One region of the Bradyrhizobium sp. AUGA SZCCT0105 genome, then DNA from elsewhere that is predicted to be linked to it. Evidence: riboswitches for the same ligand, from Rfam matches in the RefSeq annotation. Region 1 holds a riboswitch; the other holds the start of a gene.
What was found. A riboswitch is a leader RNA that binds a small molecule or an ion and turns the genes downstream of it on or off. The one in region 1 is predicted to bind glycine.
Positions count from the first base shown of each region.

Region 2: linked by a shared signal. The riboswitch ahead of gcvT (glycine cleavage system aminomethyltransferase GcvT) and the one ahead of JQ573_RS10635 (D-amino acid dehydrogenase) in region 1 are both predicted to bind glycine.

Region 1 is NZ_JAFCMK010000002.1:338,761-354,633, forward strand. It holds gene JQ573_RS10620 (hypothetical protein) at 91-387, shown strand; gene JQ573_RS10625 (ABC transporter substrate-binding protein) at 472-2,091, opposite strand; gene JQ573_RS10630 (M20/M25/M40 family metallo-hydrolase) at 2,361-3,491, shown strand; glycine riboswitch at 3,583-3,687, shown strand; glycine riboswitch at 3,691-3,805, shown strand; gene JQ573_RS10635 (D-amino acid dehydrogenase) at 3,874-5,181, shown strand; gene JQ573_RS10640 (ArgE/DapE family deacylase) at 5,308-6,624, shown strand; gene JQ573_RS10645 (ABC transporter permease) at 6,888-7,829, shown strand; gene JQ573_RS10650 (ABC transporter permease) at 7,833-8,720, shown strand; gene JQ573_RS10655 (ABC transporter ATP-binding protein) at 8,875-10,524, shown strand; gene JQ573_RS10660 (M81 family metallopeptidase) at 10,765-12,285, shown strand; gene JQ573_RS10665 (M20 aminoacylase family protein) at 12,293-13,465, shown strand; gene JQ573_RS10670 (amidase) at 13,458-14,876, shown strand; gene JQ573_RS10675 (crotonase/enoyl-CoA hydratase family protein) at 15,013-15,873, shown strand, end outside.
Region 2 is NZ_JAFCMK010000002.1:485,541-501,413, reverse strand. It holds gene gcvP (aminomethyl-transferring glycine dehydrogenase) at 1-2,754, opposite strand, end outside; gene gcvH (glycine cleavage system protein GcvH) at 2,777-3,142, opposite strand; gene gcvT (glycine cleavage system aminomethyltransferase GcvT) at 3,163-4,308, opposite strand; glycine riboswitch at 4,454-4,542, opposite strand; gene alaS (alanine--tRNA ligase) at 4,746-7,433, shown strand; gene JQ573_RS11390 (cyclic nucleotide-gated ion channel) at 7,445-8,695, shown strand; gene JQ573_RS11385 (DUF3455 domain-containing protein) at 8,741-9,241, opposite strand; gene JQ573_RS11380 (NADP-dependent isocitrate dehydrogenase) at 9,279-10,493, opposite strand; gene JQ573_RS11375 (S9 family peptidase) at 10,619-12,349, opposite strand; gene JQ573_RS11370 (TrmJ/YjtD family RNA methyltransferase) at 12,668-13,867, shown strand; gene JQ573_RS11365 (cytochrome c) at 14,443-15,288, shown strand; gene JQ573_RS11360 (SDR family NAD(P)-dependent oxidoreductase) at 15,324-15,873, opposite strand, start outside.

The sequences.
Region 1 (15,873 bases):
CGCCACGTGATGTAGTGTCGGCGCATTGGAAATTCCGGCCGCACATTTCGCGGCCCTCAGATTTCGAGATCAATGTGTTGGAGATAGGCGATGACGATTGCGGATCGCAATCAGATTGTCGGCAATGCCGCGCCCGATCACGGTGCTTCCATCCTCGAACACGGCGACGACGCGGCTCACTGCAGCAACGGGCTTAACGCACAGAGATTCCTCGATGCGACGCCCAACGAGCGCGCGATCTACCGGCGATGGATTCGCAGCGCGATCGCGGCGTGCGGATTGTTGGCGTTCGCCGCGGGCGCAATGGTCTGGATGAACGGCGCCGGCGTCGGACAGACCCAGCTCACGAGCCTGTCGAGCACGAGCAACGCTAAATCGGGCCACTAGATTAGCCGCCGTCGCGGCGCGGCTGCGCGAAACGAAAACGGCCGGGACAAGTCCCGGCCGTTTGTATTGCGTCAAGCCGCAAGCCTACTCGGACTTGTCGATATTCCAGAAGATCGGCGTTGCCGGACCATCGAGCACACCGGACAGCGACTTCCGCCATGCGCTCGGACCCTGATACTGACCGAGCGGAATATAGATGACCTGCTCGTAGGCTTCCTTCTGGATATCGGCCGCGATCTTCTTCTGCTCGTCGAGCGACGGCGCGCGAACGAAGGCGTCCTTCAGCTGTTCGATCTTCGGATCGTCGGCCCAGCCGAACCATCCGCCATTCTTGCCCTGGCCGCCGATCGAGAGGTTGGCGATCGGGTTGGAGACGTCGGCACTGACCCAGTTGGTGAAGAACATGTTCCAGCCGCCATCCTTCGGCGCCTTCTGGCTGGCGCGGCGGGTCACCACTGTCTGCCAGTCGGTGGCCTGCAGGTCGACCTTGAAGCCGGCGTCGCGCAGTTGCTGGGCGACAACAACCGGCTGCGCCTTGAGCGTGGTGACGTCGCCCGGCGCCATGATGACGACGGGCGTGCCATCATAGCCCGACTCGGCAAGCGCCTTCTTGGCCGCCGCCATGTCGCCGCCCTTCAACAAGGTCTCGCCGCCGACTTCGGACGCGAACGGCGTGTCGCAGATGAAGAAGGCGACGCAGGTCTTGTAGTATTTCGGATTGCCGACCAGCGCGTCGAGCACCTGCTTCTGGTTGATCGCCATCAGCGCCGCCTGGCGAACCTTGATGTTGTCGAACGGCGGATAGAGGAAGTTCATGCGGCCGAGCGTCTGGAAGCCGAACTTGTTCAGCGTCTCGACCTTCAGGTCCTTGTCGCCTTCCAGGATCGACAACGTGTCGAACGACGGGTTCTCCAGGAAATCGATGTCGCCGGACTGCAGCGCGTTCATCGCAGTCTGCGCGTCGGCCATCGTGACCCACTCGACGCGGTCAACCTTCACGACCTTGCCGCCCGCGGTCCAGCTCGCCGGCTCCTTGCGCGGCACGTAGTCCGTGTTCTTGACATAGACCGCCTTCACGCCAGGCTGGAATTCGGCCTGGACGAACTTGAACGGGCCCGAACCGATCTGCTCCGGGATCGGCTTGTCCGGCGGGGTTTCGGCCAGCCGCTTCGGCATCATGAAGGCAACGCGCGACGACGGCTTGCCGATCGAATCCAGCACCAGGCCGTAGGGCTCCTTCAGCTTCAGCGTGATCGTCTTCGCGTCGGTGGCCTCTAAGCTCGCCGTGAAATCCATCAGCTTCTGGCCCATGCCGTCGACCTTGGCCCAGCGCTTCAGCGAAGCGACGCAGTCTTCCGCGGTCACCGGCGTTCCGTCGTGCCACTTCAGGCCATCGCGCAGCGTGAATGTGTAAGTGAGCTTGTCGTCAGACACCTTCCAGTCGGCCATCTGCGGCTGGATCTTGAAGTTGGAGTCGGTCGCGACCAGCGTGTCGTAGACCATGTAGCCATGGTCTCGCGTGATATAGGCCGTGGTCAGGATCGGATCGATGACGCGCAGATCCGAATGCATCACCGCGGTGATGGTCTTGCCCGCGGCCATCGCCTGCGGCGCAAAGGACAATTCCTGCGGCGCGAACGACAGCGCGAGCGCCGTCAACGCAGCCGCTAGCGTGCGGTGCTTCCAACGCGAGATAGGGAACATGCAATTTCTCCTGACGTGTAACTGGTCAAAGCCGGCTTATTCGTTATGCATGCGGTTCGTTATTTAGGCGAACTAACATGCTGTATGGCTTGTGAAATCGAGACTTGCATCAAGCGCAATGCGCGTCAATCGGTTTCCGGCAGGATCGAACGTATACGAACGAATGAACCGCTGGTGCAGCGCATTTGACTTTACAAACTCGTCTTCCGAGCTTTTCGTACGGCACGCGAACGCGTATCGGCGCGCACAAACAACAAGAGAGAAAAGACATGAACCCCGCCAATCTTCCTTTTGATTCCGAAGCGATGCTGCAGGGGCTGCGCAGCTGGGTGGAATGCGAGAGTCCGACATGGGATGCGGCCGCAGTCGAGCGCATGCTCGACCTCGCCGCGCGCGAGATGGCGGTGATGGGTGCGACGATCGAACGCATCGCGGGACGCCAGGGCTTCGCTGGCTGCGTCCGCGCCCGTTTTCCCCATCCGAAACAAGGTCAGCCCGGCATCCTCATCGCCGGCCATCTGGACACCGTGCACCCGGTCGGCACCATCGAAAAGCTGGCGTGGCGGCGCGAAGGCAACAAGTGCTTCGGGCCCGGTATCTTCGACATGAAGGGCGGCAACTATCTGTCGATCGAGGCGATCCGGCAGTTGGCGCGCGCGTCCTTTACGACGCCGCTGCCGATCACGGTGCTGTTCACGCCCGATGAAGAGGTCGGCACGCCGTCGACGCGCGTCATCATCGAGGCCGAAGCCGCGCGCAACAAATACGTGCTGGTGCCCGAGCCCGGCCGGCCGAACAACGGCGTCGTCACCGGCCGCTACGCAATCGCGCGCTTCAATCTGGAAGCTGTCGGCAAGCCAAGCCATGCCGGCGCGACACTCTCCTCGGGCCGTTCCGCGATCCGCGAAATGGCCCGGCAAATCATTGCCATCGACGGCATGACCACCGAAGACTGCACCTTCTCGGTCGGCATCGTGCATGGCGGGCAATGGGTCAATTGCGTCGCAACGACCTGCACCGGCGAAGCGCTCAGCATGGCCAAGCGCCAGGCCGATCTCGACCGCGGCGTCGAGCGCATGCTGGCGCTGTCGGGTACGGCAAATGACGTGACATTCAAGGTCACGCGCGGCGTCACGCGCCCGGTGTGGGAGCCGGATGCCGGCACCATGGCCCTCTATGAAAAGGCAAAGCGTCTCGCCGCCGATATGGGTCTTGATTTGCCGCATGGCAGCGCCGGCGGCGGCTCTGACGGCAACTTCACTGGCGCGATGGGCATCCCGACCCTCGACGGCCTCGGCGTACGGGGCGCCGACGCCCACACTTTGAACGAACATATCGAAGTCGAGAGCCTCGCCGAGCGTGGCCGCCTGATGGCGGCACTGCTGGCGACGCTCGATTAACTCGATTTGCACTGCACAACACGTTGGCACTGCCGGACCGAAATTTAGCCTTGTCCAATTTTTTGGCTTCGCCTACGGTCCGGCCGTCCAACACGACGATGCGGGAGAGATCGAAGCGACAACATTCGTGTTGTGCTTCGGCGCCGACGGAGCAACCGCCCCGGAAACTCTCAGGCAAAAGGACTGTATCGTCAGGACGATCTGGAGAGAGACGGCATGGCCAAATGGAAACGGCCATGACGTCCACCGAAGGGGATAGTCTGCCATCGGGCCGAGGCCCGATGCGGATCAAGCTCTCAGGTACCGTGACAGATGGGGCGTCGAAACAGCCGGTTTCACCGGTGGTTCGGCGACTCTAACCCACGGGAGCCTGAAGACCACCATGCCTCACATCGCAATCATTGGCGCCGGCATCACCGGCGTGACGACGGCCTATGCCCTGCTCGAACGCGGCTACCGGGTGACTGTCCTCGACAGGCATCGCTACGCCGCGATGGAAACCTCGTTCGCCAACGGCGGACAGCTTTCCGCCAGCAATGCGGAGGTGTGGAACAGCGCCGCGACCATCCTCAAGGGGTTGCGCTGGATGCTTCGAAGCGACGCGCCGCTGCTGATGAATCCGAAGCCGAGCTGGCACAAATACTCCTGGATCGGCGAGTTCGTCGGCCACATCGGCCGCTATCGCACCAACACCATCGAGACCACGCGGCTCGCAATCGAAGCGCGCAAGCATCTGTTCTCGATCGCACAGCGCGAGAATATCGCCTTCGATCTCGAACGCCGCGGCATCCTGCACGTCTATCACGACAAGGCCGGATTCGAGGCGGGCCTGCGCGTCAACACGCTGCTGCAACAAGGCGGGCTCGACCGCCGGCCGGTGACGGCGGACGAAATCCGCAGCATCGAACCCGCGCTGCAGACGACCTGCTATGGCGGCTTCTTCACGCCGTCGGACGCGACCGGCGATATCCACAAGTTCACGCGCGGGCTCGCCGACGCCTGCATCCGCCGCGGTGCGAGCTTCGTCCATGAAGCCGATGTCGATGCGATCGCGCGCGGCGACGACGGCTTCCGCATCGGCTGGAACGAAGCCGCTTCGCACGATGCTGGCGTCGCGACGCGACATGAGTTGCAGGCGGACGGCATCGTGATTTGCGCCGGCGTCGCGAGCCGCCACTTCGCAGGCCTGCTCAACGACCGCGTCAACGTCTATCCGGTGAAGGGCTATTCGATCACCGTGCAGCTCGATGCGCCGCAAAGCCGGGACGCTGCGCCAACCGTCAGCCTGCTCGATGAGGCGGCGAAAATCGTCACCAGCCGGCTCGGCGCGGACCGCTTCCGCGTCGCCGGCACGGCCGAGTTCAACGGCTTCAACCGCGACATCCGCGCAGACCGCATCCAGCCGCTGGTGGATTGGGTGCGGCAGCATTTTCCCGGCATCGACACCTCGAGGGTCGTGCCGTGGGCCGGCCTGCGCCCGATGATGCCGAACATGATGCCGGTGGTGCGCGCCGGACGGTTTCCGGGCGTGTTCTACAACACCGGCCACGGTCATCTCGGCTGGACGCTGTCGGCTGCGACGGCGCAGATGGTGGCAGGCGCGATCGATGACTGGCGCGACCTCGACACGCCTTCAATGGTGCCGTCGCAGGTCGATGTGACCGAGACCGCCCGCGCAGCTTTCCCCTAATTATCCGGCCGACGAGGAAGAATATGAGCGTATTTGCGTGTGGCCAAGTCGGAATTCGCTGAGAAACACCGCATGACAACGACTAGCGTCACATTGGGGAAAAGCGCTTCAGCGCGGGAGGGGACAATGCGCATTGGGGTGGCGGACACGCACGAGACGTTGACCAAGCCGGATCAGATTGCCGCAGAGCTGTGCGCGGCCGTCGATCGAAACTTCGACGATCAGATCGCGTTCCTGTCGCGCATGGTGCAGTTCCGCAGCTTGCGCGGACAGGAAGCCCCACAGCAACATTGGCTGGCGGAGCAATTCGCAAAGCGCCGCTACGACGTCGATACGTTCAGCCTTGCCGACGTCAACCTGATGAGTCATCCGAAGGCTGCACCGATGGACGGCATCGACCTTGCCGGATCGCAGCAGGTCGTTGCGACGCTCGACAGCAAAGGCAGCGGACGCAGCCTGATCCTGCAAGGTCATATCGACGTGGTGCCGGAGGGGCCCGCCGATCTTTGGGAACAACCGCCGTTCTCGGGCGCCGTGCACGACGGCTGGATGTTCGGGCGCGGCGCGCAAGACATGAAGGCCGGTGTCTCGGCAATGATCTTCGCGCTCGATGCTTTCAGAGACGCCGGCTATGCCCCGGGCGGACGCGTCCATCTGCAAACCGTGACCGAGGAAGAGAGCACCGGCAACGGCGCGCTGTCGACCTTGATGCGCGGCTATCGCGCCGACGCCTGCCTGATTCCCGAACCGACCGGACACACGCTCACGCGCGCCCAGGTCGGCGCCGTCTGGTTTCGACTGCGCGTCCGCGGCACGCCGGTGCATGTCGCCTATTCGGAAGCCGGTACGAGCGCCATCCTGTCGGCGATGCATCTGGTGCGCGCATTCCAGGATTACACCAGGGCGCTCAATGCCCGGGCGCTCGACAACAGCTGGTTCCGCAGCGTCAAGAATCCGATCAAGTTCAACGTCGGGATCATCAAGGGCGGCGATTGGGCCAGTTCGACCGCGGCCTGGTGCGAACTGGATTGCCGGCTTGGTCTCTTGCCGGGCGAAACACCCCAGCAGGCGATGCGCGGCATCGAGGAATGCCTGACGGAGGCGCACAAGGCCGACGACTTCCTGTCCGATAATCCGGCCGAGCTCGTGTGGAGCGGTTTTCAGGCAGACGCAGCGGTGTGCGAGCCTGGCAGCGAAGCGGAAGCAGCCCTGTCGGCAGCACATCATTCCATCTTCCAGGCTCCGATGCAGGAGCGCCTGTCCACCGCCGTCAACGACACCCGCTACTATTGCGTCGACTACGGCATCCCTGCCCTTTGCTATGGTCCGTACGGTATCGGCCCGCATGCGTTCAACGAACGTGTCGAGCTCGACAGCCTTCGCAAGACAACGCAGAGCATCGCACTGTTCGTCGCCAATTGGTGCGGCGTGGTGAAAGCGTGAATGGACTTGCCGTTTCAGGTCGGTGGCACATGGCGACATGTGCAATTCGAAATAGCAACTTCAGACCAAAGGAGGCCGCCAACGGCCTGAACCGCGCCTTGATATGACGTCTCCATTGGCACAGTATTTGCCTGCAAATTCATCACGTTCGCGCTAGTCTTGAGACAAGACGCAGAAGCGCATGAGACACATCACGGGGACACCATGAGTATGATGCGGCCCAGCCTTCGCTTCGCACCATCTGACGGCAGGAGATAGCAGCGATGATCGGCTATCTCCTCCGCCGCATCCTCGCCGCCATTCCCGTGATGGGCGTGGTGGCTCTGTTCGTGTTCCTGTTGCTGCGGCTGACGCCGGGTGACCCGGCCGCAATTCTTGCCGGCGACAATGCGACACCGGAACAGCTCGACCGTATACGCACCTCGCTCGGTCTCAACGAGCCGATCTACATCCAGTTTTATACCTGGGTCGCCAAGCTGCTGCACGGCGACCTCGGCGTCTCCCTGATCTCGAACAAGCCGATCCTCGAAATGATCGGTCCGCGCCTCGAGCCCTCGATCTCGGTCGCACTCGCCACCATCGTGCTTTCGATCCTGGTGGCGGTGCCGCTTGGCGTGATCGCGGCATGGAAACACGGCACCTGGATCGATCGCTGCGTGATGGGGCTGTCGGTGCTCGGCTTCTCGGTGCCGGTGTTCGTGATCGGCTATGTGCTGATCCAGGTGTTTGCGATCGATCTGCGTTGGGTGCCGGTGCAGGGCTTCAAGAGCATCTCGGCCGGCTTCGGTCCGTTCTTCGAACGCATCATCCTGCCGACCTGCACGCTCTCCTTCATCTATGTCGCGTTGATCGCACGCATGACACGGGCCTCGATGCTCGATGTGCTGGGTGAGGATTACGTGCGCACCGCGCGGGCCAAGGGCATCGGCGAGACCGGTGTGCTGCTGCGCCATGCGCTGCGCAACGCCGCGGTTCCGGTCATCACCGTGATCGGTTCCGGTTTCGCGCTGCTGATCTCGGGCGTGGTCGTCACCGAGAGCGTGTTCAACCTGCCCGGCATCGGCCGCCTCACCGTCGATGCGGTGCTGGCGCGCGACTATCCGGTGATCCAGGCCATGATCCTTTTGACATCGGGTATCTATGTCGCGGTCAATCTCTTGATCGACCTCGCTTACACCCTGCTCGATCCTCGTATCCGGTACTGAGCAATGGCGATCGAAACCCTTCCCGAATCCTCCATCCCCGTCACCCGGCCGTTCCGCGTCAAGTTCGGCTTCCTGGCGTCGACGCCGATCATCGCGGTTGCAACGATCTGCCTCGTCCTGATCATCCTGATGGCGATCTTCGCGCCGCTGCTCGCGCCGCACGATCCGTTGTTGCTGACGCCGTCGCAGCGGCTGAAGCCGTCGAGCGCGCAATACCTGCTCGGCACCGACGCCTATGGACGCGACCTGCTGTCGCGCGTCATCTATGGCGCACGGATCTCGCTGTTGATCGGGCTCGGCGCCGCCGTCTGCTCGATCGCCATCGGGCTCCTGATCGGCCTCGTCGCCGGCTTCTTCCGCTGGGTCGATGCGGTGATGATGCGCGTGATGGACGGCTTGATGGCGATCCCCGCTATCCTGCTCGCGATCGCCGTGGTGTCGCTGTCCGGCGCCAGCATCTGGACCGTGATGGTCGCGATCACCATCCCCGAGATCCCGCGCGTGGCGCGGCTGGTGCGCTCGGTGGTGCTGACCGCGCGCGAGGAGCCCTATGTCGAGGCCGCGATCTCGCTGGGCTCAAGCCTGCCGAAGATCATGTGGCGGCATTTGATGCCGAACACGATCGCGCCGCTGATCGTGCAAGGCACCTATGTCTGCGCATCCGCGATCCTGACCGAGGCGATCCTGTCGTTCCTCGGCGCCGGCATCTCGCCGGAAACGCCGACCTGGGGCAACATCATGGCCGAGGGCCGTGCCTATTTCCAGGTCAAGCCGTCGCTGATCTTCTGGCCGGGGCTGCTGCTCTCGATCGCCATTCTCAGCGTCAACCTGATCGGCGACGCCGCGCGCGACGCGCTCGATCCCCGCATGAAACAGCGTGAGGGCAAGTGACGGCTTCAATACCAATTGAAGCCGTCATTCCGGGATGGTGCGTTAGCACCAGACCCGGAATCTCGAGATTCCGGGTTCGATGCCTCGCATCGCCCCGGAATGACGCAAGACGAAATCTGTCGCTATCACTCGCAACGCCGGTGGAACCAGCCTGATGACCAACGTCGTCCTCGACATCAACAATCTCGTCGTCGGTCTCGGCCGCAAGGCGGACGCGCACCGCATCATCGACGACCTGTCGCTGCAGGTGCGCGAGGGCGAGACGCTCTGCCTTGTCGGCGAAAGCGGCTCGGGCAAGTCGGTGACCTCTTTGACCACGATGGGCCTGCTGCAGAAGGGCACGCTGGTGCCGTCAGGCGGCAGCGTCAAACTGGTCGGCGAGGAACTGCTCACCGCGACCGACCGGCGGCTGCGCCAGCTGCGCGCGACGCGGATGGCGATGATCTTCCAGGAGCCAATGACCGCGCTCAATCCGGTGGTGCCGGTCGGCCGCCAGATCGACGAGGTGCTGCGCGCCCATACCGATCTCGACTCCCGCGCGCGGCGTCAGAAGATCCTGGCGATGATGGAGCATGTGCGGCTGCCCGATGTGGAGCGCATCTTCTCCTCCTATCCTCACCGCCTCTCGGGCGGACAGCGCCAGCGCATCATGATCGCGATGGCGCTGGTGCTGGAACCAAAGCTCCTGATCGCGGACGAGCCGACCACCGCGCTCGACGTCACCACCCAGAAGCAGATCCTCACGCTGATCCGCGACCTGCAACGCGATCACGGCACGGCGGTTCTGTTCATCACCCACGACATGGGCGTGGTGGCCGAGATCGCCGACCGCGTCGCGGTGATGCGGCACGGCCGGCTGGTCGAGACCGGCCAGCTGCAAGATGTGCTGCGCAACCCGACGATGGAATATACCCGCAACCTGCTGTCCGCGGTGCCGAGCCTCGTGCCGCGCGCGCCGCGGCCGGAGACGAAGGAGCCGGTGGTGCTGGAAGCCAACGAACTCAGCAAGGTCTACCGGGAGCGGTCGCTGTACGGCAAAGCCCGCGAGGTCGCCGCCGCCAGCAACGTCACGCTCACCCTGCGCAAGGGCCGCACGCTCGGCATCGTCGGCGAAAGCGGTTCCGGCAAATCGACGGTGGCGCGCTGCATCGTCCGCCTGATCGATCCGACCTCGGGCGGGGTGCGCCTCGCCGGCCGCGAGATCTCCGACCTGTCGCGCCGGCTGTTGCAGCCGCATCGCCAGAAGATCCAGATCATCTTCCAGGACCCCTACCGCTCGCTCAACCCGCGCGTCACCGTTGGCGAGAGCATCGCGGAAGGCCCGATCAATTACGGCATGCCGCGCAAGGATGCGCTGGCGCGGGCCCGCGAGCTGCTTGAGCTCGTCCATCTGCCGCCCGACGCGATTTCGCGCTATCCGCACCAGTTCTCCGGCGGTCAGCGCCAGCGCATCGCGATCGCGCGCGCGCTGGCGCTCGATCCCGACGTGCTGGTGGCGGATGAGGCGGTGTCCGCGCTCGACGTCTCGGTGCAGGCGCAGGTTCTTAATCTGCTCGACGAAATCCAGCGGCGGCTCGGCATCGCGCTGTTGTTCATCACGCACGATCTGCGCGTCGCCGCACAGATCTGCGACGACGTCGCCGTGATGCAACATGGCCGCGTCGTGGAACAGGGACCGGCGGCCGAGGTGCTGACCAATCCGCAACAGGCCTACACCCGTGCGCTGCTCGAAGCAGCACCGGGGCGCGGGTGGGATTTTGCGAATTTCCGCCCGGTTTCGGAAGGCCTCGTGGCAACGGCCTAGGTCTTTAGACTTAACCTGACGACGTACCTTTGGGCCTTTCAATACGCCCATAGGGCATGCAAATCCGGAGGTGCTCCCCGGCTTGCGCTTGGCGCGACGACACGCTTAACGTCGCGCGCTAGGGCATGGCCTGGAAGGTGGACGCCGGTCTTCCCGAAAGAACACGCTCAAACCAACGAGATCGTGGCGCGAACCGTTCCGTTCGCATCGTGATCGAAGAAACGTATCGAGACCAACTTGATGACCCGCATTGCCGTTGGCGGCTTCCTGCACGAGACCAACACCTTCGCACCGACGAAGGCAACCTATGACGACTTCGTGCACGGCGGCGGCTGGCCGTCGATGACGCATGGCAGCGACGTGCTCAGGGTGATGCGCAAGATCAATGCCGGCCTCGCCGGCTTTGTCGAGGCGGCGGAAGCCAACGGCTGGGAGCTCGCTCCGACTGTTGCGGCCGGCGCGACTCCATCGGCCCATGTCACGAAAGATGCCTTCGAGCGGATCGTCAGGGAGATTGTCGACGGCATTGCCGCTGCGGGGCCGATTGATGGCGTCTATCTCGACCTGCACGGCGCCATGGTGACCGAGCACTATGACGACGGCGAGGGCGAGATCCTCGCCCGCGTGCGCAAGGTGGTCGGCAAGGACATTCCACTGGTCGCGAGCCTCGACCTGCACGCGAACGTCTCGCCCGAAATGATCGCGCATGCCGATGCGCTGATCGCCTACCGCACCTACCCGCATGTCGACATGGCCGACACCGGCCGGGCCTGCGCCAGGCATCTGGCCTTGCTGCTCAAGTCCGGTGAACGACTGGCAAAGGCGTTCCGGCAGCTGCCGTTCCTGATCCCGATCAGCTGGCAATGCACCAACGATCAGCCGGCGAAGAACATCTATCAGCAGCTTGCGTCGCTCGAGAGCGACGCGGTACCGACGCTGTCGTTTGCGTTCGGCTTCCCGGCTGCCGACTTCAGGGACTGCGGCCCGAGCGTGTTTACCTATGGCCGGACGCAGGCCGATGCGGATGCGGCCGCCGACCGGCTCGTCGCATTGGTCGAGGGCCATGAAAACGATTTCGACGGCCGTATCTATTCGCCCGACGACGGCGTGCGGTTGGCGATGGAACTGGCAGCATCGGCGACAAGGCCGATCGTGATCGCCGACACCCAGGACAATCCCGGCGCTGGCGGCACGTCCGACACTACGGGCATGCTGCGGGCGCTGGTGCGCAACAAGGCCAGCGCCGCCACCGGCGTGATCTTCGATCCGCAGTCGGCGAAGGCAGCGCATGAAGCCGGTGTCGGCGCTACCGTCACGCTCGATCTCGGCGGCAAATCCGGCATCGCCGGCGACGCGCCGTACCGCGAGACCTTCGTCGTCGAAAAGCTCTCGGACGGCAGGTTTGTCGCGCCTGGGCCATTCTACGGCGGCCGCGACATGGATATGGGACCCTCGGCTTGCCTGCGGGTCGGCGACGTCCGCGTCGTCGTCGGCTCCTACAAGGCGCAGCTTGCCGACCAGTCGATGTACCGTTATGTCGGCATCGAGCCGACCGCGCAGAAGATCCTGGTCAACAAGAGCTCGGTGCATTTCCGCGCCGATTTCGAGCCGATCGCCGAGAAGCTGCTGATCTGCGCCGCGCCCGGCGCAATGCCGGCCGATACCGCCACACTGCCGTGGAAACATTTGCGTCCCGGCATTCGTATCAAGCCTAACGGCCCCACTTTCACCCCCTCCTCCCCATCACGCACAAACGGATAGAGAGATCATGCCGACCATTGAGCGCATCGACAGTTTTGCCGACGAACTCACCGCCATCAGACGGGATCTGCATGCGCATCCCGAGATCGGCTTCGAGGAGGTCCGCACCTCAGGCATCGTCGCCGACAAGCTGACGAGCTGGGGCATCGAGGTACATCGCGGCCTCGGCGGCACCGGCGTGGTCGGCGTGCTCAAGGGCAAGGGCAACAGCAGCAAGAAGATCGGCCTGCGCGCCGACATGGATGCGCTGCCGATGGAAGAGAACACCAATCTGAAGTGGCGCTCCACCATCCCCGGCCGCTTCCACGGCTGCGGCCATGACGGCCACACCACGATGCTGCTCGGCTCGGCGCGCTATCTCGCCGAGACCCGCAATTTCGACGGCACGGTGCACTTCATCTTCCAGCCGGCCGAGGAAGGCCTTGGCGGCGCCCGCGCCATGATCAAGGACGGCCTGTTCAAGCAGTTCCCCTGCGACGAGGTCTACGGCCTGCACAACGCGCCCGACCTCAACCATGGCGAGATCGCGATCCTGCCGGGCCCGGCAATGGCCGCAGCCGACTTCTTCGACATCAGGATCCAGGGCTACGGCGCGCATGGCGCGATGCCGGAGCGCTCCAAGGACGCGGTCGTGATCGCAATGACGCTCGGACAGGCGTTGCAGTCGATCGTCAGCCGCAACGTCGATCCGCTACAGGCTGCGGTGCTGTCGATCACGCAGATCCATTCCGGGTCGGCGTACAACGTCATTCCCGGCGAAGCCTGGATGTGCGGCACGGTGCGCTGCTTCTCCGACGAGATCCGTGAGCTGATCCGCAAGCGGATGCGCGAAATCGCAGCCGGCTTTGCGGTGGCATATGACGCCGAAATCTCGGTCGAGATCCGCGACGGCTTCAGCGTACTGGTGAATCAGGAAGAGCAGTCCCGCGTCGTCGAGGAAGTCGCGCGCACCGTTGTCGATCCGGCCAAGGTGATCACCCGCTCGACGCCCAAGATGGGCAGCGAGGATTTCGCCGACATGATGCAGGCCATTCCCGGTGCGTATTTCTGGGTCGGCCATGACGGTTCGGTGCCCGTGCACAATCCCGGTTACGTTCTCGACGACAAGATCCTGCCGATCGGCGCCAGCATGTTCGCCCGCATCATCGAGAAGCGTATGCCGGCAGGTGCGCATGCATAGGCCGAAAGAGGACGCCATCACGTCGCTGCACGATCTCTCCGCCGTTGACCTGCTGGCCGGCTACCGTGCCAAGCAGTTCTCGCCGTCCGAGGTGCTGGAAGACATCATCTCCCAGGTCGCGACCTGGGAGCCGCACATCAAGGCGCTGTATCTGTACGACCCTGACGGCGCGCGGAAGGTCGCCAAAGCTGCGACCGAGCGCTGGCAGCAGAGCGAGCCGGTCGGCACGCTCGACGGCGTGCCCGTCACCATCAAGGACAACGTCGCGACCAAGGGCCAGCCGGTGCCGCTGGGTGCCGCCAGCGTCAAGCTTGTGCCTGCGGAAAAGGATGCGCCGCCTGCCGCGCGGCTGCGTGAAGCCGGCTGCGTGATCTTCTCCAAGACCACGATGCCGGATTACGGCATGCTGTCGTCGGGGCTGTCGTCGTTCCATCCCCTCACCCGCAATCCCTGGGACATCAGCAAGAATCCCGGCGGCTCGAGCGCAGGCGCCGGTGCGGCCGGCGCGGCCGGCTACGGCCCGCTGCATCTCGGCACCGACATCGGCGGCTCGGTGCGGCTGCCGGCCTCCTGGTGCGGCCTCGTCGCCCTGAAGCCGAGCCTCGGCCGCGTGCCGATCGACCCGCCCTATGTCGGCCGCGTCGCCGGGCCGATGACCCGAACGGTCGACGACGCCGCGTTGATGATGAGCGTGCTGTCGCGTCCCGACCGCCGCGACGGCATGAGCCTGCCGGCACTCGAGGTGAACTGGAAGGCGCTGGAGAAGTCGCCGCGCAAGCTGCGCATCGGGCTGATGCTCGATGCCGGATCCGGCCAGAAGGTCGAGAAGGAGGTTCGCGAGGTCGCCGTCAAGGCAGCGAAGGCGTTCGAATCCGCCGGTGCCGTCATCACCGAGATCGACGGCATCCTGACGCCTGAGATGCTCGAGGGGCTCGACAATTTCTGGCGTGCGCGGACCTGGGATGAGCTGTCGAAGCTGTCGCAGGCCGACCGCGGCAAGACGCTGCCCTACATCCTCGACTGGGCCGAGGCCGGCGCAAAGCTCTCCGGCGTCGACGTGGTGCGCGGCTTCAACCAGACGATGGCGATCCGCGCGGCCGCCGCAAAACTGTTCTGCGACGTCGACTATGTGATCTCGCCGGTGTCGCCGGTGGTGAACTTCCCGGCGGAGTTCGCAGCACCCCTCAACGACCCCGCAAAGCCGTTCGAGCACATCTGCTTTACCGTGCCGTGGAATATGTCGGAGAACCCGGCGCTGTCGATCAACGGCGGCTATGACAAGAAGGGCTTTCCGATCGGCGTCCAGATCATCGGCCGGCGCTTCGATGACATCGGCGTGCTCGGCATCGGCAAGGCGTTCGAAGGCCTGCGCGGCCCGCAGAAGCCGTGGCCCACGCCACCGAAGAAGTAGCGCCTCAACGCAAGTCAGGATGCGCGGAGCCACGCCGCGCATCCCTCTTCTTCACAAGGGATGATTGCCGGGTTAACTGAATGGAGACGCGCGCCAGCGCCGTTCATTCAAAGAAAACCGAGAGGAAATCATCCCCATGGCGTATGAGACGATCAAGTACGAGGTCGCCGAGCAGATCCTGACCATCACGCTGAACCGGCCCGACAAGCTCAACGCCTTCAACGCCACGATGCAGCAGGAGCTGATCGACGCGTTCGACCAAGCCGACAAGGACGACGACGTCAGGGCGATCATCGTGACCGGTGAAGGCCGCGGCTTCTGCGCCGGCGCCGATCTGTCCTCCGGCGCCAACACCTTCGACCGCGATGCGCGGCGCGGTCCGGTCAAGCGCAATGCCGACGGCAGCATCGACTACAGCGATCCGCAGGTGCGCGACGGCGGCGGCCAGGTGACGCTGCGTATCTTCAAGTGCCTGAAGCCTGTGATCGCCGCGGTGAACGGCCCGGCGGTCGGTATCGGCGTCACCATGCAGCTTGCGATGGATATCCGCATTGCCTCCGAAGCCGCGCGCTTCGGCTTCGTGTTCTCCCAGCGCGGCATCGTGCCGGAGGCCGCCTCGAGCTGGTTCCTGCCGCGCATCGTCGGCATCTCGCAGGCACTGGAGTGGTGCTACTCAGGCCGCGTCTTCCCGGCACAGGAAGCGCTCGCCGGCCGCCTCGTCAGCAAGGTGGTGCCGCCGGAGGATCTGCTGCCGACCGCGCGCGCGCTCGCCAAGGAGTTCGCGGCCAAGACCGCGCCGGTATCGGTGGCGCTGATCCGCCAGATGATGTGGCGCATGATGGGCGCCGACGATCCGATGGAGGCGCACAAGGTCGACAGCCGCGGCATCTATGCGCGCGGCCGCTCCGAGGACGTCAAGGAAGGTGTGGTATCGTTCCTGGAAAAGCGTCCCGCGCAGTTCAAGAACAAGGTGTCGTCGGACATGCCCGACTATTTC
Region 2 (15,873 bases), 150 kb from region 1:
GGCCGGGAAGCAGCCCTCGGCGCGGCTGTAGGCCCGGTTCCAGGCATCGTCGGCGATGTCGTGGACGGTGTGCGGCGCGTGGCGCAGCGGCGACGCCTCGACCTTCCAGCGGCCCTTCTCGATCTCCGCGATCTCGCCCCGGATCGCGATCATGGCGTCGCAGAAGCGGTCGATCTCGAACTTCGATTCCGATTCCGTCGGTTCGATCATCAGCGTGCCCGCTACCGGGAAGCTCATGGTCGGCGCGTGGAAGCCGTAGTCGATCAGCCGCTTGGCGATGTCGTCCACGGTGACGCCGCTGGTCGTCTTCAGCGCCCGCGGGTCGACGATGCACTCATGCGCGACGCGGCCGCGCTCGTTGCGATACAGCACCGGGAAGTGCGGCTGCAGCCGTGCGGCGATGTAGTTGGCATTGAGGATCGCAACCTCGGTGGCGCGCGTGAGCCCTTCGCCGCCCATCATCAGGATGTAGATGTAGGAGATGGTCAGGATCGACGCCGAGCCGAACGGCGCGGCCGACACCGGGCCGATGGCGTGTGCGGTCGCGCCGTCGGTTGCGGGATGACCCGGGAGATAGGGCGCAAGATGCGCCTTCACACCGATCGGGCCCATGCCGGGGCCGCCGCCGCCATGTGGGATGCAGAAGGTCTTGTGCAGATTGAGATGGCTGACATCGGCGCCGTAATCGCCGGGCCGCGACAGCCCGACCTGCGCGTTCATGTTGGCGCCGTCGAGATAGACCTGGCCGCCATGCGCATGCACGATGTCGCAGATCTCGCTGATATGCTCCTCGAACACGCCGTGGGTCGACGGATAGGTGATCATGACAGCGGCGAGATTGGCCGAATGCTTCTCCGCCTTGGCGCGAAGATCATTGACGTCGACATCGCCGCGCGCGTCGCAGGCCACCACCACGACGTCCATGCCGACCATCGCGGCCGAGGCCGGATTGGTGCCGTGCGCGGAGGAGGGGATCAGGCAGACCTTGCGGTGCGGCTCGCCGCGGGCGAGATGATAACCCCGGATCGCCAGCAGCCCGGCATATTCGCCCTGTGCGCCGGAATTCGGCTGCAGCGAGATCGCGTCATAGCCGGTGATGTCGCACAGCCACTGCTCCAGCCGCTTGAACAGCGCGTGATAGCCCTTGGCCTGATCCGCCGGCGCGAACGGATGCAGATTGCCGAACGCCGGCCAGGTGAGCGGGATCATCTCGGTGGTGGCGTTGAGCTTCATCGTGCAGGAGCCGAGCGGGATCATCGCGCGGTCGAGCGCGAGATCGCGATCACTGAGTTTGCGCATGTAGCGCAGCAGCTCGGTCTCCGAACGGTGGGTGTTGAACACCGGGTGGGTGAGGAATGCGCTGGTGCGGCGCAGCTCCTTCGGCAGCGCCTCGCGCGCGGCCGCCTCGATCTCGGCAAAGCTGAGCTTGCCGCCGAACACGCGCCACACCGCCTCGACGGTCTCCGGCGTCGTGGTCTCGTCGAGCGCGATGCCGAGCGTGGTCGCACCGATGCGCAGATTGATCCGCTCCGCCAGCGCGCGGGAGACGATCTCGATCTGCTTCGCTCCGACCTCGACGGTTACTGTGTCGAAGAACGCCTCGCTGGTCGGCGCAAAGCCGAGCTTGCGCAGGCCCGCGGCGAGCACGGTGGCGCGGCGATGCACGCCGCGTGCGATATGGGTCAGGCCTTCGGGGCCGTGATACACCGCATACATCGAGGCGATCACGGCGAGCAGCACCTGCGCGGTGCAGATGTTGGAGGTCGCCTTTTCGCGGCGGATATGCTGCTCGCGGGTCTGCAGCGCGAGGCGATAGGCCGGTGCACCGCGCGAATCCACCGAAAGGCCGACGATGCGGCCGGGCAGCGAGCGCTTCAGCGTGTCGCGCACCGCCATGTAGGCGGCGTGCGGTCCGCCATAGCCCATCGGCACGCCGAACCGCTGCGCCGAGCCGATTGCGATGTCGGCGCCGAGCTCACCGGGCGAGGTCAGCAAAGCCAGCGACAGCAGGTCCGCGGCGACGATCGCAAGCGCACCCTTGGCGCGCAGCGATGCGATCGCCGGCCGGAGGTCGCGCACTGCGCCTGTCGTGCCGGGATATTGCAGCAGCGCGCCGAGCACGTCGGCCTTGTCGAGCTCGGTCAGGGGATCGCCGACCACCAGCGCCCAGCCCAGCGGCGCGGCGCGCGTGCGCATCACCGCCAGCGTCTGCGGATGCACCTCCTTGTCGACGAAGAACACCTTTGCCTTCACCTGCGAGTGGCGCTCGGCGAGCGCCATTGCTTCGGCGGCCGCGGTCGCCTCGTCGAGCAGCGAGGCGTTGGCGACGTCGAGCCCGGTGAGATCGCAGATCATGGTCTGGAAATTGAAGAGGGCCTCGAGCCGGCCCTGGCTGATCTCCGGCTGATACGGCGTATAGGCGGTGTACCAGGCCGGGTTCTCCAGGATGTTGCGCTGGATCACCGCGGGCAGGATGGTGCCGGAATAGCCCTGGCCGATCAGCGAGGTGAACACCTGGTTCTGCGCGGCGAGCTCGCTCATATGCGCGAGCGCTTCGGTTTCGCTCAGCGCCCGGCCGAGATCGAGCGGCGCCTTCTGAAGGATCGACGCCGGCAGCGTCTCATTCATCAGCGCCTGCAGGCTCGCGGCGCCGACCGTCTCCAACATCGCGTTGATGTCGCGCGGGGATGGTCCGATGTGTCGGCGGACGAAATCGGTGGCGGCTTCGTTGATCGGCTTGAAGGGCGCGTTCATGGGCTAATCCTTGGGGTGATCCTCAGGCGGTGTGCGCGGCGTAGGCGGCCTCATCCATCAGGCCGCCGAGTTCGCCCTTGTCGGCAATCTTCAGCTTGAAGAACCAGGCCTTGCCGCCGGCATCCGAATTGACCAGCGCGGGCTCGGCCGCGAGCGCCTCGTTGACCTCGATCACTTCGCCGGTGATCGGCGCGTAGACGTCGGAGGCTGCCTTGACGGATTCGACAACCGCGGCGGCCTCGGCCTTCTTCAGACTGCGGCCGACCTTAGGCAGCTCGACGAACACGACGTCGCCGAGCTGTGACTGCGCGTAATCGGTGATGCCGATCGTGGCGACGTCGCCCTCGATGCGGAGCCATTCGTGGTCGGACGTGTACAGCGTCGTCATGGGGATAGATCCTTTGGCGTTTAGCGTTTGTAGGTATTGGGAACGAAGGGCGTGGCGGCGACCTTGAGCGGCAGCCGCTGGCCGCGCACTTCGGCGAAAACCGTGGTGCCGACGGCGGAGAGGGTGGTGGGCAGATAGCCCATCGCAACCGGCGCATTGAGGCTCGGGCCAAAGCCGCCCGAGGTCACCTTGCCGATTGGCTCGGTCGAGGTCGGATCGGCGAACAGGGCAGCGCCTTCGCGCACCGGCGCGCGGCCGTCGGGCTTCAGGCCGACACGGCGGCGAGCGGCGCCGTCGGCGAATTGCGCGAGAATCTTGTCGGCGCCCGGAAAACCGCCGGCGCGGGCGCCGCCGCTGCGGCGAATCTTCTGCACCGACCATTCCAGCGCGCCTTCGACCGGCGTCGTCGTGGTGTCGATATCGTGGCCATAGAGGCAAAGCCCGGCCTCGAGCCGCAGGCTGTCGCGGGCGCCGAGCCCGATCGGCAGCACGTCGGGATTGTCCAATAGCGCACTGACCAGGGCTTCCGCCTTGTCTGCAGGCACGGAAATCTCAAAGCCGTCCTCGCCGGTATAGCCGGAGCGCGAGACGAAGCAGTCGATGTCACTGAGGCGGCGCGGACCTGCGTCCATGAATTTCATCGAACTGACATCTGGACAGAGTTTCGCCAGCGCCGATTCGGCTTTCGGCCCCTGCAGCGCGATCAGCGCGCGGTCGGCCAGCGACACGATCTCGCAGGCATCGGAGAGATGCGCCCGCAGATGCGCCTCGTCCTCGGCCTTGCAGGCGGCGTTGACCACCAGGAACAGGTGATCGCCGAAATTCGCCACCATCAGATCGTCGAGCAGGCCGCCGTCGTCGTTGGTGAATTGCGCGTAGCGCTGCCGTCCCGGCGCGATGCTGACGATGTCCTGCGGCACCAGTTTTTCCAGCGCGAGCGCCGCGTCGCCGACCTTGCCGGATTTGGCCTTCAGCACGAGCTGTCCCATGTGGGACACGTCGAACAGGCCGGCTTCCTTGCGGGTGTGGAGATGCTCCTTCAGCACGCCGGCCGTGTATTGCACCGGCATGTCGTAGCCGGCGAACGGCACCATCTTGGCCCCACGTGCCAGATGCAGCGCGTGCAGCGGGGTCTGTTTCAGCGGGGAGGTTTCGCGCGCAGACATCACAGGGCCCTCGCGGTTCCCGCAGGGGACCTATTTCCCCTTGAGAAACCTGCAGAAAGCCCCATCTGTCGCTGTGCCTGAGAGTATTATCCCGTCGGCGGACGCATCGGGGAGAACCAACCCCAGCGCCTCTTTCCAGATGTTAGACGTCACGCGGTCCTTTTGCCTGAGAGTTTCCGGGGCGGTTGCTCCTTCGGCGCCGGCGGTAAGGCCGGTCTCTCCCGACGTGACTAGTAACAGGTAGGTAGAAAACACGGCGCCACCAAGACTGTCAACGCAGCTGCAGCAACTATCCAATGGGGCTTTGTGCTGCCGCGGCAAGCCCATGATCCGCCTGCACAGTTTCTGGACACCGCAGCTGGCAATGTCTAAAAGCGTTCGGCCGGAAAATGACGCCTTTTTGCGGCTGGCCGGCCCCTTTTTCCGATTGGATGAACATGAGCAGCGTCAACGACATCAGGTCGACATTTCTGAACTTCTTCAAGGAGAACGGCCACGAGATCGTGGCGTCGTCGCCGCTGGTTCCGCGCAACGACCCGACCCTGATGTTCACCAATGCCGGCATGGTGCAGTTCAAGAACGTCTTCACCGGTGTCGAGAAGCGCAGCTATCAGCGCGCCACGACGTCGCAGAAGTGCGTGCGCGCCGGCGGCAAGCATAACGACCTCGACAATGTCGGCTACACCGCGCGCCATCTCACTTTCTTCGAGATGCTCGGCAACTTCTCGTTCGGCGACTACTTCAAAGAGCGCGCGATCGAGCTCGCTTGGAATCTGATCACCAAGGATTTCGGGCTGAAGAAGGACAAGCTTCTCGTCACCGTCTACCACACCGACGACGAGGCGGCCGGCTACTGGAAGAAGATCGCAGGGTTCTCGGATGACCGCATCATCCGCATCCCGACTTCAGACAATTTCTGGGCGATGGGCGATACCGGCCCGTGCGGTCCGTGCTCCGAGATCTTCATCGATCGCGGCGAGCACATCTGGGGCGGACCTCCGGGCAGCCCGGAGGAGGACGGTGATCGCTTCCTCGAATTCTGGAACCTGGTGTTCATGCAGTACGAGCAGGTGACGAAGGAAGAGCGCGTGGCGCTGCCGCGTCCCTCGATCGACACCGGCATGGGGCTGGAGCGCATGGCCTGCATCCTGCAGGGCGTCGAGAGCGTGTTCGAGACCGATCTGTTCCGCCATCTGATCGATGCGGCCGCATCGGCCCTCGGCCATGGGCCGAACGAGCAGAACGTGGCGTCGTACCGGGTGATGGCCGACCATCTGCGCTCCTCGGCGTTCCTGATCGCCGACGGCGTGCTGCCGTCGAACGAGGGCCGCGGCTATGTGCTGCGCCGGATCATGCGCCGCGCGATGCGTCACGCACAGCTCTTGGGCGCGAGCGAGCCGCTGATGCATCGCCTGGTCTGGGCGCTGGTCCGCGAGATGGGCCAGGCCTATCCGGACCTGGTGCGCGCGGAGAAGCTGATCGAGGAGACGCTGCAGCTGGAAGAGACCCGCTTCCGCAAGACGCTGGTGCGCGGCCTGTCGATCCTCGATGAGAAGAGCGCCGGCCTCAAGAAGGGCGACATGTTCGACGGCGACACCGCGTTCACGCTGTACGACACTTATGGCTTCCCGTTGGACCTGACACAGGACGCGCTGAAGTCGCGCGGCATCAGCGTGGACCAGGCATCGTTTACCGATGCGATGAACCGCCAGCGCGAGAAGGCGCGCGCTTCCTGGGCAGGCTCTGGCGAGGCGGCGACCGAGACCATCTGGTTCCCGCTGCGCGAGAAGCTCGGCGCAACCGAATTCCTTGGCTATGAGACCGAGAGCGCGGAAGGCGTGGTGACGGCGCTGGTCAAGGACGGCGCCGAGGTCGACGGCCTCGAGGCCGGCGAGAGCGGCGCGATCGTGCTGAACCAGACGCCGTTCTATGCCGAGTCCGGTGGTCAGGTCGGCGACGTCGGCATCCTCACGGGCGAGGGCGTCAAATTCCGCGTCACCGACATGCAGAAGAAGGCCGGCGACCTGTTCGTGCATGTCGGCACGGTGGAGCAGGGCACGCTGAACGTCGGCACCGCCCTGCAGCTCGAGGTCGACCACGCCAGGCGTTCGTCGATCCGCGCCAACCACTCGGCGACGCATCTGCTGCATGAGGCGCTGCGCCAGGTGCTCGGCGACCACATCGCGCAGCGCGGCTCGCTGGTCGCGCCCGATCGCCTGCGCTTCGATTTCGTGCATCCGAAGCCGATCACGCCGGAAGAGCTCGCCCGGGTCGAGGACATCGCCAACAACGTCGTGCTCGAGAATGACGAGGTGACGACCCGCGTCATGGGTGTTGACGACGCCCGCGAGGCCGGTGCGCGCGCACTGTTCGGCGAGAAGTATGGCGACGAGGTTCGCGTCGTCTCGATGGGCAAGAGCGCCCGCGAGCACGGCCAGAACGCGCTCGGCTGGTCGGTCGAGCTCTGCGGCGGCACCCATGTCCGCCGCACCGGCGACATCGGCCTGATTTCGGTGACCAGCGAGAGCGCGGTCGCCTCCGGCGTCCGCCGCATCGAGGCGCTGACCGGACATCATGCGCGCAAGCACGCCAATGACACCATGACGCTGGCGAAGACCGCGGCGGCCGAGCTGCGCACTACGATCGAGGATGTGCCGGCGCGCATCGCGGCTCTGATGGAGGAGCGCAAGAAGCTCGAGCGCGACCTGTCGGATGCCCGCAAGAAGCTCGCGATGGGCGGCGGAGCGTCGTCGAACGGCGCGGCCTCCGGCGTTCGCGAGGTCGGCAACGTCAAGCTGCTCGCGCGCGCGGTCGAAGGCGTCGAGACCAAGGACCTGAAGAGCCTGGTCGACGATGGCAAGAAGCAGATTGGCTCCGGCGTGGTCGCGATCGTCGGCGTCACCGAGGACGGCAAGGCCGGCATCGTGGTCGGCGTCACCGCTGACTTGACCTCGCGCTTCAACGCGGTCGAGCTGGTTCGCAAGGGCTCCGAAGTGCTCGGCGGCAAGGGCGGCGGCGGCCGGCCCGACATGGCGCAGGCTGGTGGGCCCGACGGCGCCAAGGCCGATGCCGCGCTATCGGCGATCGAGCAGGCCATGACTCAACAGGCATCGGCCGGCGCCTGACGGAGAGGCTGATCGTGGCGACGGCTCCGGGTAGGCCCACGATCAGCGATCCCGGACTGCGGGAGCGTCTCTACGAGCTGCTCGAGCAGGACCACCTGCCATATTCGGTCGGCGCGCGATTTGTCCGGCTTGTCGTCGCGATCATCACCGTCGACGTGCTGGCGGCGATCCTGGCGTCGGTGCCCGAGATCGATGCCCAGTTCTGGTGGCTGTTCACGGCGATCGAGATCACCGCGGTGACCGCCTTCGCGCTGGAATATGCCGCGCGGCTCTGGAGCGTGGTCGGCCGCTCGCTGCGCGACATGACGCCGTTGCAGGCGCGGTTGGAATACGCCTGCTCGGCGCTCGGCGTGATCGACCTGCTCGCCTTCCTGCCGTCGGCCATCGCGCTTGCGATCGGTGACAAGACCGCGCTGGTGCTGTTCGGCATGCTGCCGTTCCTCAAGCTGGTGCGCTATTCGACCGCGATGCGCTCGCTGCTGGCGGCGCTGCATGCCGAGCGGCGCACGCTGTTCGGCTGCGTCGTGATCCTGACCGGTGCGGTGCTGCTGTTCGCCTCGCTGCTCTATGCGATCGAGCACAAGGTGCAGCCGGACAAGTTCGGCACCATGCCGCAGGCGATGTGGTGGGCGATCGTGACGCTCGGCACCGTCGGTTACGGCGATGTCGTCCCGGTGACGCCACTCGGCCGGATGGTCACGGTGGTTGCGATCGTGGTCGGCTTTGCGATGATCGCACTGCCTGTAGCGATCGTCTCGACGGCGTTCGCCGATGAGGTGCGGCGCCGCGACTTCGTCGTGACCTGGGGCATGTTGGCGCGGGTGCCGCTGTTCTCGCATCTCAACGCCGCCGAGATCGCCGACATCATGCGGCTCTTGCGGTCGCAGACCATCGAGGCCGGCGAGGTGCTGGTGCGGCGTGGCGATCCGGCGTCGTCGATGTATTTCATCACCGCCGGCGAGGTCGAGATCGACCTGCCGAGCCAGCGGGTGCGGCTTGCCGACGGCTCGTTCTTCGGTGAGATCGCCCTGCTCAGGCGGACCAACCGTTCCGGCACGGTGACGGCGACGCGGAAGGCCAAGCTGCTGCTGCTCGATGCGCAGGACTTCCATGCCCTGATCGAGCGGATGCCGGCGCTCGCCGCGCATGTCAGGGAGACGGCGGAGGCGCGACTCGCCGATCCGCTCGCGGCCGGTGGCGACCTTGCCGCCAGCGAGATCGCCCAGGCGCCGAACGAGACCGACGGCGGCATCCGCGACTAGAGCATTTCGGTTCTGATTGAATCAGAACCTTCGCTCGAAAACGCTCTAGTCTCTCCGCAGGAACACGTAATCCGCCGAATACGCCGCGCTCTTCAGTGCGCCTGATTTGTCGCAGGCGCCGCTGAGCTCGCCGCCCGAGGTGTTGATCCGCTGCACGGTCGCAACGCTCGTGAGCAGGCCGTTGCCGCGGTGGGAGATCACCTCGAGCTTCAGCCAGGGAATGTCCGCTGGCGTTGCGCCGGGCGCGCTGCCGGCGGTGCGAGCGGTCACGGCGCTGCCGTCGACATGCTCCCAGTTCGGACCGGCATAGTGCCGGCCGACGGTGCGGCCACCGGCGATCAGGGTGGCAACCGGTTCGCGGAACGACCAGGCGAGCTTGCCGTCGGTGACCGGCTTGCACTCATAGACCTGCACGCCCTCGGCATGGGCGGTGAGGACCGCGGTCTCGTCGGGCGCCGCAACGGGGGTGGGGAGCGGATCGGCAGCGAGTGCCGCCGATCCGGTCAGCAACAAGGATGCGAGCGTCACCCGGCCGGGAAAGGTCATGGTCACGCTCGCTATTGTGTTCGGCAACAGGCGGCCGTTAGGCCGCCATCGCCTTTCCGAGATTCTCGGCGACCTTGTCGAGGAAGCCGGTGGTGGAGAGCCAGCGCTGGTCGGCGCCGACCAGGAGCGCGAGGTCCTTGGTCATGTAGCCCTCTTCGACGGTCGCGACGCAGACCTTCTCCAGGGTGGTGGCGAACTTCGCCAGTTCCGGGTTGTTGTCGAGCTTGGCGCGGTGCGCGAGGCCACGGGTCCAGGCGAAGATCGACGCGATCGAGTTGGTCGAGGTCTCCTTGCCCTTCTGGTGCTCGCGGTAGTGGCGGGTCACGGTGCCGTGGGCGGCTTCGGCTTCCACCGTCTTGCCGTCCGGGGTGAGCAGCACCGAGGTCATCAGGCCGAGCGAGCCGTAGCCCTGGGCCACGGTGTCGGACTGCACGTCGCCGTCATAGTTCTTGCAGGCCCAGACATAGCCGCCGGACCATTTCAACGCCGAGGCGACCATGTCGTCGATCAGGCGGTGCTCATAGGTTAGGCCCTTGGCCTCGAATTCCTTCTTGAACTCGCGGTCGTAGATGTCCTGGAAGATGTCCTTGAAGCGGCCGTCATAGACCTTGAGGATGGTGTTCTTGGTCGAGAGGTAGACCGGGTAGTTGCGCAGTAGGCCGTAGTTGAGCGAGGCGCGGGCGAAATCGATGATGGAGTCGTCGAGATTGTACATCTCCATCGCGACGCCGGCGCCGGGTGCCTTGAACACTTCCCGCTCGATCACGGTGCCGTCCTCGCCGACGAACTTCAGCGACAGCGTGCCCTTGCCGGGGAACTTGATGTCGGTGGCGCGGTACTGGTCGCCATAGGCGTGGCGGCCGATGATGATCGGCTTGGTCCAGCCGGGAACCAGGCGCGGCACGTTCTTGCAGATGATCGGCTCGCGGAAGATCACGCCGCCGAGGATGTTGCGGATGGTGCCGTTCGGCGACTTCCACATCTGCTTCAGGCCGAACTCCTTCACCCGGGCCTCGTCGGGGGTGATGGTGGCGCATTTGACGCCGACGCCGACCTTCTTGATGGCTTCGGCAGCGTCGATGGTCACCTGGTCATTGGTCTCATCGCGGTATTCCATGCCCAGATCGAAATAGAGCAGTTCGACATCCAGGAACGGGTTGATCAGCTTGTCCTTGATGTACTGCCAGATGATCCGGGTCATCTCGTCGCCATCGAGCTCGACGACGGGGTTGGATACCTTGATTTTTGCCATGACGGGGAGGCCTTCTTGGGAACGGCGCGCTTTTGACGGCGGGGGGTGGAATACGCCTGCGCTATAGCACCGCCCGGGGACGGGCGGAAGCGCACCGGTTATGCACTTTCAGCCCATCTTTTCACCTAAAATGGGACCTGCGTGGCGGTCCCGGCCACGATGTACCAGGTCACGAACAGGCCCGCGATCAGGGCTCCCGGCAGGCTCGATCCGGTCCGCCGCCAGGTGAAGGTCGCGATCACGGCGACGATTGCCAGGAGCGGCACGAACTGGATCGCGACGATGGTCGAGAGCGGCACAAAACCCGGGTCCGGGATCGGGTTGAACAGCTTTCCGGTCAGCCACAGCGTGCCGTATTGCAGCACCAGCAACACGATGAAACCGAGCGTCAGCGCCAGGATGTTGGTCAGATAGAGTGCCGCGCGCGGGGCGCCCATGGTCGAGAAATTCCGGTGCAGCATGTGGAGCGCCACCACGAAAAACGCCGTGAACGGAATCAGATAGATCAGGAAGATGAGGAATTGCTTCGCGCTCATCAATTTGAGTGCGACGATCCAGAATCTGAAGTCGATCTTGAAGGCGAGGTCGGCGAGCCAGAGCGCGGCGTAGCCCACCGCAACCGAGGCCACCGCGATCACGACGGATTGACCGACGAGGCCGGACCGGCTGGCGCGCTTTGGGACGAACCACATCAAGGCCAGCGTGATCAGGCCGTTGATGATGGCCCAGACCAGGATCTGGTTGGTGATGCCCTGCGGCAGGAACGCGCTCGGGGTCACGATTGTGCCGCCCAGCGCAAAGGCCGGGTAATAAGTCAGCGCCGGGATGAAGGCGGACAGGATGAACGCCGTGGTCCAGCGCCGGCCGCTCGCAGCCGCGTGCGCCGGCATGGTGCCGTCGGCAACCGCGGGCAGCCGCAGGCGGGAGAACATCGGCGCCTCCAGCAGCCCGTCGAACGTCCCGATCATGAGCGCCACGAAGCCGATCAGAGCGATCAGGGTGCCGATCTCCTTGCGGAACCAGATCTGGTCGTCGACCGGACGAGGGGTGCCGCCCTTCAACGTCTTGGCGAACCAGTCGAGGCTGTAGCCGATCGCCTCATGCGAGATGTGCTCGGCCGGATGGGTCATCGCGGGGGTGTACAGCACCCGGGCGGTGCCGTTGGCCGGATCGCCATAGACCTTGCCCGGCTCGACCGCGCCTTGCGTGCCGAACAGCGCCCAGAGTTTTGGGCTCTTCGTGACGTCGCGGGCGAGGTCGACGCCCCACATCAGGGTGGAGAACTCCTCGTACTGGGCGAACACCAGCGCGGTGTTGCGCGGCCAGCTCGCGGTGCCCTCGGCGGCGAACGGCTTGCCGGTGGACGAGCCCTCCAGCACCATCGACTTGTAGTCGTTGGGCTGAGCTGCGGCCGCCGCCAGCACGGTCCAGCCACCCATCGAATGGCCCTCGAGCCCGATGTTCTCCTTGTCGACGAATGGCAGGCTGCGGAGATAGGCAAGGCCGTCAGGTCCGCCAAAACCGTTGGCGAAAGAGGGCGGGTCGCTGTAGCCGTGGCCGGTCTGGTCGAGCGCCAGCACGACATAGCCGCGGCGGGCGAGCTCGATGGCGAAGCCGTCCTGGGTCTCGCGCGAATTGATGTAGCCGTGCACGGCGAGGATGCCGGGCGCCGGGATCTGCGGCGTCGCATTCGGTGGGACGTAGAGCAGGGCACTCATCGTGTTGCCCTTGGCGCCCTTGAACCTGACATCCTCGATCCGGATGCCGCCTGCGGTCTGTGTGAGGTGGGCGAGCAGGCCCCCCGCCACGATCAAGACCACGCCCACAATCGCCAGCGTCCATCTGCCCCGCATCATCGTCCCCCCCCCAAGTGCTTCGACCCAAGTGCGTCGCCGTTCAAGCGGCGTCTCAAGCGTGCCTTTACAGCTTCGCTTTGGTTGTGGTTGATAGCCTATCCGAAGGCTAAGCGCGCGCAAGCGGCAGTCTTCGCTCCGTGCGATTGGGATTCCGATTGAGGATTCGCAAACGCCGCTAACCCTGTTATCTCCTTGGAGAAAATGGTCCCGCGCAAAACCGGTGCAAAGCTGGTTGCGCCGCCCTGCATGAGAGTTTGAATCAGCCGCTTCGGAAGCTGATTCAAAATCTTCAGATGTTGAATCAGAAAGTGAAGTGAGATGTCCGGCACCGACAAGACCAAGGCAGGGCACGACCTTGCCGGTCCCGTCGTCATCCTGGTAGAGCCGCAGCTTGGCGAGAACATCGGCATGGCCGCGCGCGCGATGGGCAACTTCGCGCTGACCCGGATGCGCATCGTCAATCCGCGTGACGGCTGGCCGAATGTCGCCGCGCAACGCGCCGCCGCCGGCGCCGACCACATCATCGGTTCCGTCGAGCTGTTCGACACGGTCGAGCAGGCGATCGCCGATCTCACGCTGGTGTTCGCGACCACCGCGCGCGCCCACGACCAGGCCAAGCCGGTGGTCGGGCCGGAAGGCGCGGCAAACGAGATCGTCGGCCATGTCGCCTCCGGCGGCGGGGCCGGCATCCTGTTCGGGCGGGAGCGCTCCGGCCTGACCAATGAGGAAGTCGCGCTCGCCAACCGCATCATCACCTTTCCGGTCAATCCGGGCTTCGCCTCGCTCAACCTGGCGCAGGCGGTGCTGCTGATGGGGTATGAATGGTTCAAGCTTTCGACCGCGGGCGCGCTGCCGTTCGCGATGCCGGAGCGGTCCGAGCCGGCCTCCCAGCACCAGATGCAGGCGTTCTTCGACAACCTCGTCGCCGAGCTCGACAAGGTCGAGTTCCTGCGGCCGGCCGAGAAGCGCGACACCATGCTGGTGAACCTGCGCAACATCTTCACCCGGATGGATCCGACCAAGCAGGACATGCACACGCTCCATGGAGTCGTGATGGCGATCGCCGAGGGCCGCAAGGGCCCGGCCAAGGGCGGCGTGCTCGACGGCGCGCAGGCGACCCGGCTGCGGGCGCTGCTCGCCGAGCAGGGGCAGGGCGGTGCCGCCGCCGACAACTCCAGCACGGTGCGTGGGCTCGCCCGGCTGCTCCGCCGCAACCCGACCGACGCCGAGCGGATCGTGTGGCAGGCGCTGACGCGGGACCGCCGCTTCGCCGGCCAGTTCAAGCGCCAGACCCCGGTCGGCCGCCACATCCCCGACTTCGTCTCCTTCGTGCACCGGCTCGCGATCGAGCTGGTCAACGCTGGCGAGAGCGACGCCATCGCCGCCGACCGCGCCAATCGCCGCGCCTGGCTCGAGGCGCGCGACTATCGGGTGGTGGATATGCAGGTGGCCGATGTCGAGCGCGACCTCGACGGCGAGCTGGCGCGGCTGGAGGGGAGCTTGCAGCAGGAGCGGTGAGCTTTCGCCGGCTGAGAGTCTGATGGCGTCGAGATCGATCGCGGGCCTCTCCACACGTCGTCCTGGCGAAAGCCAGGACCCATAACCACCGCATTCGGTGATGATCGGGATCGCGGCCCCAGCGTCGCGCAACAATTGAGATTTGGGGTAATGGGTCCCGGCCCGCGCCGGGACGAGACTGAATTTGTTGCGCCACTTGTGAGTCACGCATCCGGGGCGCGGCCCTTCTGTTTGCCTGCTGACCCGCACCAGTTCTCGAGCAGTAGCGATTGGTCGGCGAGGTGTTGATCCCGATAACCAGCGCCTCGTATGTCGGAATGGTCATGCTGCCTTCTCAAGCGCGTGAAATCTGTTAGATTTGGCCTGGCCAGCCCTCCGGCAATCGGATCTGTAGAAGAGAGGGCTGCGATCGTACCATCGATCCGCGCGCGGCATTTCTTGCGCGCCAGCTACGTAATTTTGCACATGGCCTTCGCACCGTTGAACACCGGTGCGCACGTTTCGCTGACGTCCATTTTTGAAGCCAGAAATTGATCTGAGTTCTATCGCATACTTGATTGATTGGAGGCGTCGTCATGATCCGCATCGGATCGTTAGCGCTCGTTATCGGCGTGCTATTGACCGGCCCGGTCAGCGCAGAATCGGAATTGGTGGCGCGCGGTGATTACCTCGTCAATGGCATCCTGACCTGCGGCAATTGCCACACTCCGAAGGGACCGTCAGGGGAGATCAGCGACAAGGCTTTTTCCGGCGGCGCGTCATGGGATGAGCCACCGTTCAAGGTGACGGCCCCGAACATCACCCAAGACACGGAAACCGGCATCGGCAATTACACCGACGCCGAACTCAGACAATTGCTGCGCAAGGGCATCAAGCGCAACGGCGCGCGGGTCGCCATGATCATGCCGAGCGGCTTCTACGAGATCATGACTGATCGCGATCTCGATGCGGTGATCGCTTATCTGCGCACGATCAAGCCGATCAGGAATGCGGTGCCGGAGCCGGTCTACAAGATGGCACAAGGACATCCTGTTCCCCCGGGCGGTGAAGGCCCGTACACCGAAGCGATGTTGGGCGACAAGGTGCAGCAGGGATTCTACCTTGCCACGATTGCCCACTGTATGGAGTGCCACACCCCGATGGGCCCGCAAGGGCGAGAATTTGCAACCAGCATGGGCACCGGCGGCGGCAAGTTTCATGGACCTTGGGGCGTCTCGGTTTCTCGGAACATCAGCTCCAGCAAGACGAAAGGCATTGGCAGCTGGACTGATGACGAGATCAAACGTGCCATCACGCAGGGCGTCAGCAAGGACGGCAGCAAGCTCAATCCGCCGATGGGCTTCCATTACTACGCCACTGTGTCAGCTGCCGATCTCGACGCCATTGTCGCCTATCTGCGCACGGTGCCGCCAAAGGAATAGCCTGAAAGCCGCGCCGCGCCCCGCTGAAGCGCACCTCAGGCGGCGCTGTAGCCGCCGTCGACCACCTGCGATGCGCCTGTCATGAAGGACGCCTTGTCCGAGCACATCCAGACCACGGCCTCCGCGATTTCCTCTGGTACCCCCAGGCGACGTGCGGGCACCTTGGCGATGATCTCGTCGTAACGTTCGTCCATCGTCTCCTTGGTCATCGGCGTCTTGATGTATCCCGGATTGACGCAGTTTACGCGGATGCCGTCCTGGGCGTATTCGATCGCAGCAGACTTGGTCAGCCCAACGACGCCGTGCTTGGTCGCGACATAGTGGGCCGACGTGGCAAGGCCGACCAGCCCGGCGATCGAGGCGGTGTTGACGATCGCGCCGCCGCCGCCCTGCCTCAGCATCTGCGCGACCTCGTATTTCAGGCACAGGAACACGCCCATCAGATTCACCGAAAACATCTTCGCCACCGAGGGCTGCGTGAGCTCATGGATGCGCTGGCCGGGCGGGCCGACGGAGCGCCCGGCCACGCCGGCATTGTTGAACGCGCAATCGATGCGCCCGAACGCCGACACCGTGCGTGCCACC